DNA from 3 places in the Pseudarthrobacter sp. RHLT1-30-1 genome. Region 1 is predicted to be linked to each of the others. Evidence: riboswitches for the same ligand, from Rfam matches in the RefSeq annotation. Region 1 holds a riboswitch; each other region holds the start of a gene.
The links. Region 1 has a riboswitch for S-adenosylmethionine ahead of AC50YM_RS05000 (ABC transporter substrate-binding protein). Riboswitches for the same ligand answer to the same signal wherever they lie in the genome.

Region 1 (4,714 bases):
CGGCACCACAAACGCCGCCTGATCCAGCCGGCCTTCGCGGAGCTCGCCGCACGGGCCCTCAAGCCCGGGGGCATCTGGCGGATCGCAACGGACTGGTCCAACTATGCCGTCCACGTCCGCGACGTCCTGGCCGGCTCCGCCGACTTTGAGAACCTGCATGACGGCGAGCGCAGCGGCGACGAAAGCCCGCTCACCCGGGTCTGGGAATCCGGCGTCGAGTCCCTCGTGGGCGGGGCCCCGGTGAAGGAGGGCCGCGCCCCGGTAAGCACCGAACACACCGGCCCCAATGAGGGAACCGATGAGGCCGGCGGCTGGGCGCCGCGGTTCGATGGGCGGATCCTGACGAGTTTCGAGAACAAGGCGCACGACGCCGGCCGGCTCATCTTCGACCTCAGTTACCGGCGCCGCTAGTCCCGCCACACGTCAGTGCTGTTCCCGGCGGGCTTCGCGTGGCACGATTACGGAAAGGCATGATCCGGGCGGAATGGACGTCCGGCAGAACCACCGAGTCAGTCGAGGAACCCGCCATCAAAAGAGAACTGAAGGACGCCGCGGACGCGGCCGAAAGCGTCACGAATTCCCGCGCACTGGAGCTGGTGGCCCGTGCCGGTTTTGCGGTCAGCGGCATCCTGCACTTCCTGATCGGACTCGTCGCGATCCGGCTGGCCATGGGTGGCGAAGGCGAGGCCGACGTCAGTGGCGCCGTGGAGCAACTCGCCGCGCAGCCGGCAGGGCCGTTGCTGCTCTGGAGTTCCTTCGTAGCCTGCGTGGCCCTTGCGATCTGGCAGGCCAGCGATGCGATCTTCGATTTTGAACACCTGCCGGCGAAGAAAAAGCTGGGGAAAAAGGCCAAAGCCGCCCTCCAGGCGGTGGTCTACGCCGGACTCGCCCTCACCCTGTTCTCTTTCGCCAACGGCGCCGGGAAGGAACACACCAGCTCCACCAGCGACCTCACGGCGTCCATCCTGAAAGCCCCGGGCGGCTACGCGCTGCTGCTCGTCGTCGGCGCGGGCGTGGCCATCGCCGGCATCATCTACGCCATCCGGGGCTTCCGGCAGTCCTTCACCAAATACCTCCGGCTCCCCGCCTCGCCGCGGGCACGCTCGGCGGTGACCATCCTCGGCGTCGTCGGATACGCCGCGAAAGGCATCGTCCTGCTGCTGGTGGGGCTGCTGGTCATCATCGCCACGGTGACGGCCCACCCTGAGGAGTCCACCGGGCTCGACGGCGGCCTGAAGGCCCTTCGCGACCAGCCGTTCGGCCTGTACATCCTGGCAGCCGTCGGCGTCGGCCTGATCTTCTACGGCATCTTTATGATGGTGCGGGCCAAACTCGCCAAGATGTAAGGCCGGACATGCCCAGCCCGGACATCCGCGGCCCCGGCCCGGGTTCCTCGTTCGTCCTGACCGGAACACTGATCACCGACGGCGCCGCCACCGCTGATTCCGTCGTGGCGGTGGCCGGCGGCGGGATCTCCTATGCCGGGCCGCGGAGCGGCTTCGACGCCGCGGGCTTCGACGCCGGCGTCCGCGCCGCGGGCTTCGGCCACGTGGCGGAGATCGACCTTCCGGCGGGCAGTTCGATCCTTCCCGGGCTCGTTGACCTGCACTGCCATGGTGCAGCCGGCGGCGATTTTCCCACCGGTGACAACACGGCGTGCCGCGCGGCCGTCGAATTTCTGCACCGCAACGGAACCACAACGCTGCTGGCCAGCCTCGTGACCGCGCCGGCGGAGGAGCTCCTCCGGGGAATGGGGGTGCTGCGGCCGCTCGCCGACGAGGGCCTCATCGCCGGCATCCACGCCGAAGGCCCGTTCCTCGCCCGCGCCCGCTGCGGGGCGCAGGACCCGGCGTGGCTTCGGGACCCGGACCCTGAGCTGCTGCGCCGGCTGCTGCACGCGGCCGGCGGCACGCTCACGACCATGACGTATGCCCCCGAACTGCCCGGAGCCGCCGGGCTGGTCAGCCTGCTCGCCGGGAACGGTGTGACACCTTCCCTGGGCCACACCGACGCCGATGCCCAGACCGCCGCAAACTCGCTGGCCGCCGCGGCGGAAGCCCTGCGGGGAACGGGCCGGCGGCCGACGGTGACGCACCTGTTCAACGGGATGCCGCCGCTCCACCACCGGAGCCCCGGTCCCGTGGCAGCATGCCTGCGCCTCGCGGCCGCCGGCACCGTGGCGGTGGAACTCATCGGCGACGGCGTCCATCTGGACGCCGAGACCGTCCGGATGGTGTTCGGGCTGGTCGGCGCCGGCAACGTCGCCCTGGTCACCGATTCCATGGCGGCGACCGGCCTGCCCGACGGCGACTACGAACTCGGCCGCTCCCCCGTGGTGGTGCGCGACGGCGTGGCGGCCCTGAAGAGCAGCGGTGCCCTCGCCGGCGGCACTGCCACGCTGCTCGACGTCGTCCGCCGGACCATCGCCGCCGGCGTCGCACCCGCAGACGCCGTCAAAGCCGCGACCCTGGTTCCGGCCGGGATCCTGGGTCTTGGAACCGAGATCGGGAGCCTGCGGCCGGGCAGGCGCGCCGACGTCGTGGCGGTGGACCACGACTTCCGGCTCGTCGTGGTCCTGCGCGGCGGACACGCCCTGACGCGGCCACAGTCATGACGCCCCCGGGCGCGAAACTGGGGCGTTTGTGATCGTTTGTTTCAGAACGTGTCGTCATTATTGGAAAATCGAAGATTCTGCAGGAAAGTAGGTGTTGCCGCCAGCCGAAACGGTTGCCGCAACGAAAAAAGTCCTTCTGAACGAATTACCAACCATCCAGATCGGCTGAGAGACCTGGCTCGATGACGCCGTAGCAACCACCCTTCGGGCACGGTGCTAATGCCAGGACCGATGGATATTGCCACGATCCCAAGTACCTCCGACCTGCGCCTTTGCGGTGGCTGGCGGGTGGGGCCTGTGATTCTGGAGTTCCTCGGTCATGACCGAGAGGATCCCCGATGGATACCAATAGATCACGCACGGCCACGACGAACGCGAAGGCCAAACGCCGCCCGCTGCGCTTGCTGACCCTGATGGGGGCGGCGGCCCTGGCCCTGAGCGCCTGCGGCGCCAACCCGGCCGGCGCCGCGGCATCGCAGACCCAGGATGGAACCCCGGTGCAGGGCGGGACGTTCGTCTTCGCCGAGGTCACCCCGATCAATAACTTCCAGACCCAGGCGGCGCGCTTTTACGAGAAGGCGAACGTCCTGAACAGCGTGCTGGACCGGCTGACCTATTTCGATGCCATTAAGGGCGAGCTCGTCCCCTGGATCGCCAGCAAGTTCACCGCAAGTGAGGATCAGACCAAGTTCACCTTCACGATCCGCCCGGGCGTGAGCTTTAGCGACGGGACACCGCTGGACGCCAAAGCGGTCCAGGCAAACTTCGAGGCGCTGGGGAAGGGTATCGAGGGCGCGAAGATCCAGCCGAACGTTGATTTCTCCGCCTACAAGTCCTCGCAGGTCATCGGCGAGGACCAGGTGGAAGTAACCCTGTCCTCCCCCGACGCCAACTTCCTGCGCGCCACGTCCTCCGTCACCGCAGGACTCGTGTCGGCAAAGACCCTCACCCTCGATAACGCCGGCCAGTCGGCCATCGCGAAAATCTCCGGATCGGGCCCCTTCACCTTCGAATCAGAGAAGGCCGATGAGGAAATCGTCCTGGCAAAGCGTTCCGACTACGCCTGGGCTCCGGAGGGTGCTGCCAACCAGGGCGCCGCCTACCTGGACAAGGTCGTCGTGAAGTACCTGCCGGAGGTGGCACACCGTGCGGGTGCCGTGCAGACCGGCCAGGTTGATCTGGTCCGCGGACTGCAGCCGGCCGACGAGACTGCCCTTGCCGGCAGCGGCAACCAGGTCCTGCCGGCCAAGGGCATTGACTTGACGGCAAACATGGCGGCAGTGCGGGTCGGCAGCGGCAAGCTGGCGGACGCGAAGGTCCGCCAGGCGCTGCAGTTTGGGATCGACCGGCCGACACTCAAGGACACGGTGCTCTCCGACAGCTACGAGCTCGCCGGTTCCATCCTGAACCGTGAAGCGCCTGACTTCGTTGATCTCTCCGCCGATCTGGCCTACAACCCGGAGAAGTCCAAGAGCCTGCTGGAGGAAGCCGGATGGGCAGTCGGCTCCGACGGCATCCGCGCCAAGGACGGCCAGAAGCTTGAGGTCACCGTCACGTCATCAAACAACTCCGTGGTCATCAAGCCCGCTTTCGAACTGATCGAGCAGCAGTGGCGCGAGATCGGCGTGAAGCTGGTCAACCGGGCCGCGGACAACGCCTTCCTGGCGACTGCCATGAAGGATCCCAACGTGGAATTCTTCGGGACCCGGCAGTTTGCCTACGGCGGCCTGGGGCCAGTCTTCGGCCCGGTCACCAACACGCAGACGTTGAACGCGGACCAGCAGCTCAATGGACTCTTCGCCACGGAACGCGCCGCCACCACCGCCGCCGCGCACAAGCAGTCCGTCGCCGACGAGCAGCGCGCGCTGGTGGTCGACCAGGCGTTGGCCCTCGTGCTCTGGGACGAGGTCCAGGTCTACGGCGCCAATGCGAAGTCGCATGTCGAATTCACCTCCGGCACCGCACCGATCTTCCAGGGCGCCTGGAAGACCGGCAAGTAGATGGTCATGGGCCTCTACTTTGCGCGGCGCCTCGGACAGGCACTGCTTGTCATCTGGCTGGCGTACACGCTCGTTTTCCTGGCAATCCAGCTGCTGCCCA
Region 2 (4,714 bases), on a different contig from region 1:
GGCGTCGACGGTACCCTCGACGGATCCTTCGGTGCCTTCGGTGCTGGCGTCGCCCTCGGCGGAGCCATCAACGGAGCCATCAACGGACGGCGACGCCGGGACGGCGGGGACGGCCGGAACCGCCGGCGCGGCGGGAAGTTCGGGGGTCGCCGGAACCGAGGGGGTTGCCGGGACGGCGGGCGTAGCGGGGGTCACTTCAGCCTGCTGGGTGCTCGAAACCTGGGCCGCGTTGGCCAGGCCGACACCGGAGAAGCCTCCGACAACGATAATGGCGGCGCTGACAGCAATCTTGGTGGTCTTGCTAACACTCTGCATAAGAAACGTACATCCTTTGTTTTTTGGGTGTAGCCGGCTGAAGCCGCGTGGGGGCAGTCAACAGCCCGCGCTATCTTTCGAAGGCCGGCCGGCGCCGCACGGGGCGGGCCGGCCTGCACTTACATGGAAGGCCGGCCGGATTCCTGGTGGGGGGGTCCATCATCCGGCGGCGCTTACAAAGGAGTAATCGCCCGGCGGCCCCGAAAGGTTACGCACCATCCGGAACTTTCTCCGGGGGCTGCCCGGCGGAGCGGTAACACCGGCTTTAACGGCGACGGCGGCGGGCCACCCTTTCAGGTGACCCGCCGCCGTCGGGCGCCGGAATGAGCGTCCGCCGCGGGCAGTACTAGTCGTTGATCAGGTCGTTGATCACGATGGTCTGGTCGCGGTCCGGGCCAACGCCGATCGCGGAGAAGCGCGTGCCGGAAAGCTTCTCGAGCGCCAGCACGTAGTTCCTGGCGTTCTCCGGGAGGTCGTCCAGGGTGCGGGCACCGGTGATGTCCTCGGTCCAGCCCTCGAAAAGCTCGAAGATCGGTTTGGCGTGGTGGAACTCGGTCTGCGTCATCGGCATTTCGTCGTGCCGGACGCCGTCGACGTCGTAGGCCACGCAGACCGGGATCTGTTCGATGCCGGTGAGCACGTCCAGCTTGGTGACGAAGTAGTCCGTGAAGCCGTTGACCCGCGAGGCGTGCCGCGCCAGCACGGCGTCGTACCAGCCGCAGCGGCGCGGCCGGCCGGTGTTGACGCCGAACTCGCCGCCGGTCTTCTGCAGGTACATGCCCATCTCGTCGAAGAGTTCCGTGGGGAACGGGCCGGCGCCGACACGGGTGGTGTACGCCTTGATGATGCCGATGGACCGCGAGATCCGGGTGGGGCCGATGCCGGAGCCTACCGAGGCGCCGCCGGCGGTCGGGTTGGAGGAGGTCACGAACGGGTAGGTGCCGTGGTCGACGTCCAGGAACGTGGCCTGGCCGCCCTCCATGAGGACCACCTTGCCCTCGTCCAGGGCGGTGTTCAGGACATAGGTGCTGTCGATGACCAGCGGGCGGAGGCGTTCGGCGAAGGACAGGAAGTAGTCCACGATCTCGTCCACCTCGATGTCGCGGCGGTTGTAGACCTTGACCAGCAGTTCGTTTTTCTGCCGCAGCGATCCTTCGACCTTCTGGCGCAGGATCGACGCGTCGAAAACGTCCTGGACGCGGATGCCGAGGCGGGCCACCTTGTCCATGTAGGCCGGGCCGATACCGCGGCCGGTCGTGCCGATGGCGCGGCTGCCGAGGAACCGCTCGGTGACCTTGTCCAGGACCTGGTGGTAGGGCGCCACGAGGTGGGCGTTGGCGGAGATACGCAGCCTGGAGGTGTCCGCACCGCGGGCTTCCAGTCCGTCGATCTCCTGGAACAGCGCCTCGAGGTTCACCACGCAGCCGTTGCCGATGATCGGAATGGCGTTGGGGCTCAGGATGCCGGCCGGAAGGAGCTTGAGCTCATACTTCTCACCGCCTACGACGACGGTGTGCCCGGCATTGTTGCCACCATTGGGCTTGACGACGTAGTCGACTCGGCCACCAAGCAGGTCAGTGGCTTTACCTTTGCCTTCGTCGCCCCATTGGGCTCCGACGATCACGATTGCTGGCATGGGATCCTCCCCCATTCGTTCGGGCCGGGTTCCGGATTCACCAGGGTGATCCGGAGCTGGGCGCCGTTCATGAGAATGCCCCGAATCTACCGCTGTGCTCTTACCATCAACGCCAGAGTCCGGGGCTCTTACCACCCAAGTTTAGCCGATAGCCGTGGCGGCCACCCATTTGGCCATCCAATGGACTTTGCGGGCCGTTGCGGTAATGACCCGGTGTCCGGCCAGCGAAACTTCGGCGCGCGGACTTGCGCGGGTCTCCGTGGTGGAATTTAGTAAGAGTTGACCATCCCGAGCGGCCGAGGGACCTGGACCATTGACGCCGCAGCAACCTGCGGACACTCCCCTGTGACGGCAACGGTGCTACCGCCAGGACCGATGCAAAGGAACCACTCATGCAGCAGAACACCGACCATATCCGCGCCACCCACGCCGGCTCCTTGCCCCGCACCGCCGAGCTGATCGCGGCGAACGAGGCCAAGGAAGTGGACGGCATCAGCCCCGAATTCCTGGACCTGCTGGAAACCTCCGTGGTGGACATCGTGCAGCGCCAGAAAGACCTCGGCCTCGAGATCGCCAACGACGGCGAATACGGGCACACCATGTCCAACTCGGTGGACTATGGAGCGTGGTGGAACTACTCCTTCAGCCGGCTCGGCGGGCTTGAGCCCACGGAGGTGGACCGCTGGAAAGACGCCGCGGTACACCGCTCCACCCCCGGGAACATCGTCCTGACCACGTTCCCGGACCGGCGCGACCGGCAGAAGTTCGACGACGCCTACACCGATCCGTCCTCCGGGATCCTGGCGCACCGCAAGAGTGTCACGCAACCGAAGATCGCCGGCCCGCTGACCTACACCGGCCACGCCCTCGTGGGCTCGGACATCGCCGACCTGAAGACGGGCCTGGCCGCGGCGGGCCTGTCCGAGGGCTTCGTCGCTTCCCTGTCCCCCGGCTCCTGCGCCCGCGTGGCCAACGAGTACTACAAGACGGACGAGGAACTCCTCTACGCCTGCGCCGACGCCATGCGCGAGGAGTACAAGGCCATCATCGACGCCGGGCTCACGGTCCAGCTCGACGATCCCTCGCTGGCCGAGAGCTGGGACCAGATCAACCCGGAACCGGCCCTGGCCGACTACCTCAAGTTCATCCAGCTACGGGTCGAGGCCACCAACTGGGCCCTGCGCGACCTTCCGCAGGACCAGATCCGGCTGCACGTCTGCTGGGGCTCCTGGCACGGCCCGCACACCACGGATATCCCCTTCGCGGACATCATCGACTCGGTGCTGCAGGTCAATGCTGGCGGCTACTCCTTCGAGGCCGCCAACGTCCGCCACGAGCACGAATGGCGGGTCTGGGAGGAGACCAGGCTCCCGGACGGAAAAGTCATCATCCCCGGCGTCGTCTCCCACGCCACCAACGTCGTTGAACACCCGGACCTCGTGGCTGACCGGCTCGTCCGCTTCGCCCAATTGGTGGGCCGGGAAAATGTGATTGCCTCCACAGACTGCGGTCTCGGCGGCCGGGTGCACCCCCAAATTGCCTTTGCCAAGCTGGAATCCTTGGGGGAAGGCGCCCGCCGCGCCTCGGCGCGGCTCTGGTAGCAGTCCCTCGCGCGGGAACGGCATTTCGTGGGACTTGATAGACTAGTAAGGATCGACCAGGAATCGGTCCACACCACATTTTCAAACCACACCGTACATTACGTACCCGGTGCTTGGCGTGCCCACGTACGGTCTGGCAGCTTCACCAAACCCGCAGGAGACTCAGCAATATATGACAGCCTTGGCCACTGAAAATTCCCGCGAACAGCTTCTGAGCCGCCGCTATGAACCTAGCGTCGCAGCCGTCAACGAGCTGTGCGACACGCTGCAGGCAACCAAAGCTGGCATGAATGTCCCCTACGTGGATCCGATGCACGACATCGATGAGTGCCGCATCATCAGCCTCTTCTCCAACATCGGGACCGAGGATGAGTCAGGCTTCATCACTGCCGGGGACGAGGAAGCCGCCACCCGCCTGCTCGGCGTCCACTGGAAGCTGGGCCTGCGCCCCGAGTACGTTATGCCGTGGAACGTTCACCCCTGGTACGTCCCGGGCGAGCCGAACGGCAAGTTCACGCCCGACCAGATTTCCGCGGGCCTGAAGCCGCTGCTGAAGTTCCTCGCCGTGGTGCCCCGCGCCTCAGTGATCGTGGCTCACGGCACCGAGGCCAACCGCCTCGCGAACCTGCTCCTCAAGACCGAGGTGCCGATGATCTGGCGCCGCGGCCTTAAGACCTACAAGGTCCGCTCGCTCAGCGGCCGCGCCTTCGCCGGCACCCCTGCCCGCCAGGAGCAGTACCTCGACGAGATGGGCACCGTCTACGCGGACGCGATGGCCCGCACCGGTCTGGCCAAGACCAGCTAGTCTCTACCCGCACCGACGACGGCGGGCGCCCACCTTCTGGTGGACGCCCGCCGTCGTTGTTTAACAAACAACGCGGGGTCACTTCCGGCCCATCCCAGGGGGTGGAATGGGCCGGAAGTGACCCCGCGTTGCTTCGTGGTGCCGGGAGGGGTTAGCGCTTTTCCGCTTCGATGGCGGCCTTGGCGGTGGGGTCGGAGTCCTTGAGGAACTTCTCGATCCGCTCCGGCTCCTCGGCTTCACCGATCGCCGCGGAGGCGCGTCCCAGCGAATACAGCGCGCGCAGGAAACCGCGGTTGGGCTCGTGCTCCCACGGGATGGGACCCACGCCGCGCCAGCCGTTGCGGCGCAGCGAGTCCA
Region 3 (4,714 bases), on a different contig from region 1:
TCTCGTAGGCCTTAGACGGGTGGAGTTCCGGATCGCCTTCCCACTTGAGCATGTACGGAACCTGCGGATCGGCGATGAGCCCCAGGATGCCGATCTGCTTCCAGACCAGTTCGCGGCCGTCGGGGAACTTGCGGTTGCCGTTGACGGCGGCGCGGCCGAGCCGTTCCTCGAACGGGGCCAGGTCGTCAACTTCGACGCACCAGCCCATCCAGCCGCCGCCGGCTTCGGAGCGGGCACGGACGGCCTGCCCGAAGGGAGCCTTGTCCGAGGCCGGGTGGTTCAGCACCTCCACAACCTCGAGATATTTGTGTCCCGCGAGCGGGATAATCATGTTGCGGGTCCCGAATCTGGGGTGTACTCCGCCCTTCACGGCTTCAACGCCGAGGGCAGACGCAATTCGTTCGGTGGTGGCAGCGAGGCCATCTTGTTCACAGGCGTAAGAGACGTGATCCATGCGCATGCCATCATCTTGGCACTTTGTGATGCGGCTCTCAGCTTAGGGTGCCCTTACCGGGATGGGATCCTAAATTCCGGGGTGCGCTCACGGCTGTTCCTCCTTGTCAATAGGGCGTCAATGGGGTGTCAGTGGCGCTCCAACGCGACTGACAGCCCCCGCCGCGCATCCAGCTTCATCTTCGTCACAAAGCTATTCACGACCCGTCACCGCTTCCTAGACTGAGGGCAGGTCATGAGTGCCAGCACAGAGCCCCGGCTTGCTGGCCGGCAACCCTCGTATCGCGGTGGGGTGCCCCGGGTGAAGACCTGGCCGTCCGGCGCCCGCCGGAAGGCAAGCGCGGCGCCAGTGCTGACCCGGGCCAAGAGGCTCCGGAATGCCTGTGCCCAGTCCCTTGAGGAGTGTCCCGATGTCGAACGCCTGGTCCTTCGAAACCCGCCAGATCCATGCCGGCCAGGAGCCGGACAGCGCCACCGGCGCCCGCTCGCTGCCGATCTACCAGACGACGTCGTTCGTCTTCCCCAGCGCCGAGAGCGCCGCCAACCGCTTCGCCCTGGCCGAACTTGCCCCCATCTACACCCGGATCGGCAACCCCACCCAGGACGCGGTGGAACAGCGGGTGGCCAGCCTGGAAGGCGGGCTCGCGGCACTGCTGCTGAGCTCCGGCCAGGCCGCGGAAACCTTCGCGATCCTCAACGTCGCCGAGGTCGGGGATCATGTGGTGGCGAGCCCCAGCCTCTACGGCGGCACCTACAACCTGCTGGCGCATACGCTGAAAAAGTTCGGCATCTCTGTCACCTTCGTGGAGGACCCCGACAACCTAGCCCAGTGGCGCGACGCCGTGCAGCCGAACACCAAGCTGTTCTTTGGCGAAGTCGTCTCCAACCCGCGCCAGGACGTGCTGGACATCGAAGGCATCTCACAGGTGGCGCACGAGGCCGGTGTCCCGCTGATCGTGGACAACACGCTCTCCACCCCGTACCTGATCCGGCCGATCGAGTGGGGTGCGGACATCGTGGTGCACTCCGCCACGAAGTACCTCGGCGGCCACGGCGCCGCGATCGCGGGAGTGATCGTGGATTCCGGCAACTTCGATTTCGGCAAGGACCCGGAGCGTTTCCCCGGCTTCAACACCCCCGACCCCACCTACAACGGCCTCGTCTACGCCCGGGACCTCGGCGCGGACGGTGCCCTCGGCGCCAACCTGTCCTACATCCTCAAGGCCCGCGTCCAGCTGCTGCGCGACCTCGGCTCGGCGGTGTCCCCGTTCAACGCCTTCCTCATCGCCCAGGGCATCGAAACCCTGAGCCTGCGGGTGGAGCGGCACGTCGCGAACGCCATCAGGGTGGCTGAATGGCTCGAAGCCAGGGACGACGTCGAATCCGTCGCCTACGCGGGGCTGCCCTCCAGCCCCTGGTACGAGCGCGGCCGCAAATACGGGCCCAAGGGGACCGGCGCCGTCGTCGCCTTCAACATCGCCGGCGGAGCCGAAGCCGGAAAGCGGTTCGTCGACGCCCTCGAACTGCACTCGCACGTGGCCAACATCGGCGACGTGCGCTCGCTGGTCATCCACCCGGCGTCGACCACGCACAGCCAGCTCTCCCCGGAACAGCAGACCATCGCCGGCGTGAACCCCGGCCTGGTGCGGCTCTCCGTAGGCCTGGAACACATCGACGACATCCTCGCCGACCTCGACGCCGGATTCCGCGCGGCCAAGACCGCCTGAGCAGCACCGGCGCCCGGCGCCAGGTCTGGGACAGCCTGGGCTGCCCGGGCGCCGGTCCAACGCGGGGAGTCACACGGACGTCACAATCTTCGCCACCTGCCCGCCGCGTTTCGTAGACTCAAGGAAGGTCATGAGCGCCAGCGACAGCCCCGGCTTGCTGGCCGGCAACCCTCCATTTGCGGCGGGGTGCCCCGGGTGAAGACCTGGCCCGCCGGTCAGCTGACGGTGGGCAAGCGCGAAGTGAGGTCCCAAATGACGATTGCCGCCACCCGCCAGGGTGCATCTGTAACCACGACCACCCAACCCCACGCCCCCGCCCCGGCCGGCCAGGGCGCTGCCCCGGCGGTCCCGGACGGAACCGTCCGGCACCTCCGGATCGGCGACCTGGAACTCGAATCCGGCGCCCGGCTGCCGGACGTCACCCTCGGCTACGAGACCTGGGGGACCCTCAACGCGGACCGCTCCAACGCGGTTTTGATCGAGCACGCGCTCACGGGGGACACCCACGTCACGCGCGGCGACAGCGAGGAGCCCGGCTGGTGGGAGCAGCTCGCCGGCCCCGGTGCTCCCGTGGACACGGACAAGTACTTCGTCGTCTCGATCAACATCCTCGGTGGCTGCTACGGCTCCACCGGGCCCTCCACCACGGCTCCCGACGGAAAGCCCTGGGGCTCACGGTTCCCGCTCGTCACGCTCCGGGACACGACGGCGGCCGAAGCACGGCTGGCGGACGCCCTGGGCATCCGCAGCTGGTTCGCCGTGCTCGGTGGTTCCCTGGGCGGGGCCCGGGCCCTGGAGTGGGCGGTCAGCTGTCCGGAGCGGGTCCAGCGCTGCGCCGTGATTTCCGTCGGGGCGAGCAGCACCGCCGAACAGATTGCCTTCGCGCAGGCGCAGACGCTGGCGATCCGGCAGGATCCCAATTTCAACGGCGGAGATTACTACGGCGGCCCGGAGCCGGAAGCGGGCCTGGCCCTCGCCCGGCGGATAGCGCACATCACCTACCGTTCCGCCGCAGAGCTGGACGAGCGGTTCGGCCGGAACGCCCAGGACTCCGAGTCCCCGCTCGAAGCCGGGTCCCTGGCCGGCCGGGGACGCTACCAGGTCGAGAGCTACCTGGACCACCAGGGCAACAAACTGGTCCGGCGCTTCGATGCGAACAGCTACATCGCCATCACCGAGGCGCTCATGAGCCACGACATCAGCCGGGGCCGCGGCGCCCTCACCGAGGCCCTGGCTCCGACCACGGCGCAGTTCCTGGTGGCAGCCGTCGACTCGGACCGGCTGTACTTCCCGGCCCAGTCCGATGCCCTCGCCGCTGCCCTGCCGGGTGACGTGGCCGTGCACACCATCGAGGCGCCGATCGGGCATGACGGCTTCCTGACCGAGATCGGCCAGCTCACCAACCAGCTCCGGCAGCACTTCTTCGGCTAGTCCTTCGACCAAAAACCGGGCCGGGTGTGCATTTATGCAGATACGCTCTGCACTAATGGCCGTTGAGCCTGCGGGCGTGAACGTCCATACTCGTTGAGAATGATGCCGCGTGTCACAAATCACAGGCGTCCACCGCCGCAAAGGTCCATAGGGTGTCGACGGAGACACCAAAGGAGTCGAAAATGAGTTCTCAAAACGCCGCCAGGCGCCCCCAAGAGGAAGACGTCAAGTCGTCCGGCCTGAAGAAGGTAGTAACGGCCTCCATGGCCGGCACCGTAGTTGAGTGGTACGAGTTCTTCCTCTACGCCTCCGCGGCGACCCTCGTTTTCGGTAAGACCTTTTTCCCCAACTCCGGCTCGGAACTGGACGGCATCATTGCCGCCTTCCTGACCTACGCTGTTGGTTTCGTCGCCCGGCCGATCGGCGGCATCGTCTTCGGCCACTTCGGCGACAAGTTCGGCCGCAAGCAGCTGCTCCAGCTCAGCATCATCCTGGTGGGCGTCGCGACCTTCGCGATGGGCTGCCTGCCGACCTTCCAGCAGATCGGCTACTGGGCCCCGGCCCTCCTGGTGTTCCTGCGCTTCGCCCAGGGCTTCGCCGTCGGCGGTGAATGGGGCGGCGCCGTCCTCCTCGTGGCAGAGCACAGCCCAAGCAAATCCCGCGGCTTCTGGTCCAGCTGGCCGCAGTCCGCCGTTCCGCTGGGCAACCTGCTGGCCACGGCCGTGCTGTTCATCCTGAGCTCCACGCTGTCTTCCGCCGACTTCCTCAGCTGGGGCTGGCGTGTGGCCTTCTGGCTCTCGGCCGTGATCGTGCTGATCGGCTACTACATCCGGACCAAGGTCACGGACGCCCCCATCTTCCTGGAGGCCCAGAAGGAAGTCACCGTCGAGAAGAAGGGTTACGGCGTCGGAGAGGTGTTCCGCCGCTACCCGCGTGGTGTTTTCACCGCGATGGGCCTTCGCTTCGCGGAAAACATCCTGTACTACCTCGTGGTCACGTTCTCCATCACCTACCTGAAGGTGGTTGTCCAGACGGACACCTCACGGATCCTCCTTCTGTTGCTGGCGGCGCACCTCGTCCACTTCGCGGTGGTGCCCATGGTC

Region 2: linked by a shared signal. The riboswitch ahead of AC50YM_RS00915 (cobalamin-independent methionine synthase II family protein) and the one ahead of AC50YM_RS05000 (ABC transporter substrate-binding protein) in region 1 are both predicted to bind S-adenosylmethionine.
Region 3: linked by a shared signal. The riboswitch ahead of metX (homoserine O-acetyltransferase MetX) and the one ahead of AC50YM_RS05000 (ABC transporter substrate-binding protein) in region 1 are both predicted to bind S-adenosylmethionine.

What each region holds. Positions count from the first base shown of each region.
Region 1 covers NZ_JBWZCG010000004.1:83,539-88,252, reverse strand. Annotated here, with positions in the region: gene trmB (tRNA (guanosine(46)-N7)-methyltransferase TrmB) at 1-411, shown strand, start outside; gene AC50YM_RS05010 (DUF1206 domain-containing protein) at 471-1,346, shown strand; gene AC50YM_RS05005 (N-acetylglucosamine-6-phosphate deacetylase) at 1,355-2,614, shown strand; SAM riboswitch class I at 2,764-2,852, shown strand; gene AC50YM_RS05000 (ABC transporter substrate-binding protein) at 2,953-4,614, shown strand; gene AC50YM_RS04995 (ABC transporter permease) at 4,621-4,714, shown strand, end outside.
Region 2 covers NZ_JBWZCG010000001.1:185,194-189,907, forward strand. Annotated here, with positions in the region: gene AC50YM_RS00905 (hypothetical protein) at 1-315, opposite strand, end outside; gene AC50YM_RS00910 (adenylosuccinate synthase) at 662-1,951, opposite strand; SAM riboswitch class I at 2,232-2,333, shown strand; gene AC50YM_RS00915 (cobalamin-independent methionine synthase II family protein) at 2,344-3,552, shown strand; gene AC50YM_RS00920 (uracil-DNA glycosylase family protein) at 3,725-4,357, shown strand; gene AC50YM_RS00925 (DUF3151 domain-containing protein) at 4,509-4,714, opposite strand, start outside.
Region 3 covers NZ_JBWZCG010000010.1:19,499-24,212, forward strand. Annotated here, with positions in the region: gene AC50YM_RS09165 (VOC family protein) at 1-460, opposite strand, end outside; SAM riboswitch class IV at 685-800, shown strand; gene AC50YM_RS09170 (bifunctional o-acetylhomoserine/o-acetylserine sulfhydrylase) at 864-2,180, shown strand; SAM riboswitch class IV at 2,307-2,422, shown strand; gene metX (homoserine O-acetyltransferase MetX) at 2,433-3,611, shown strand; gene AC50YM_RS09180 (MFS transporter) at 3,794-4,714, shown strand, end outside.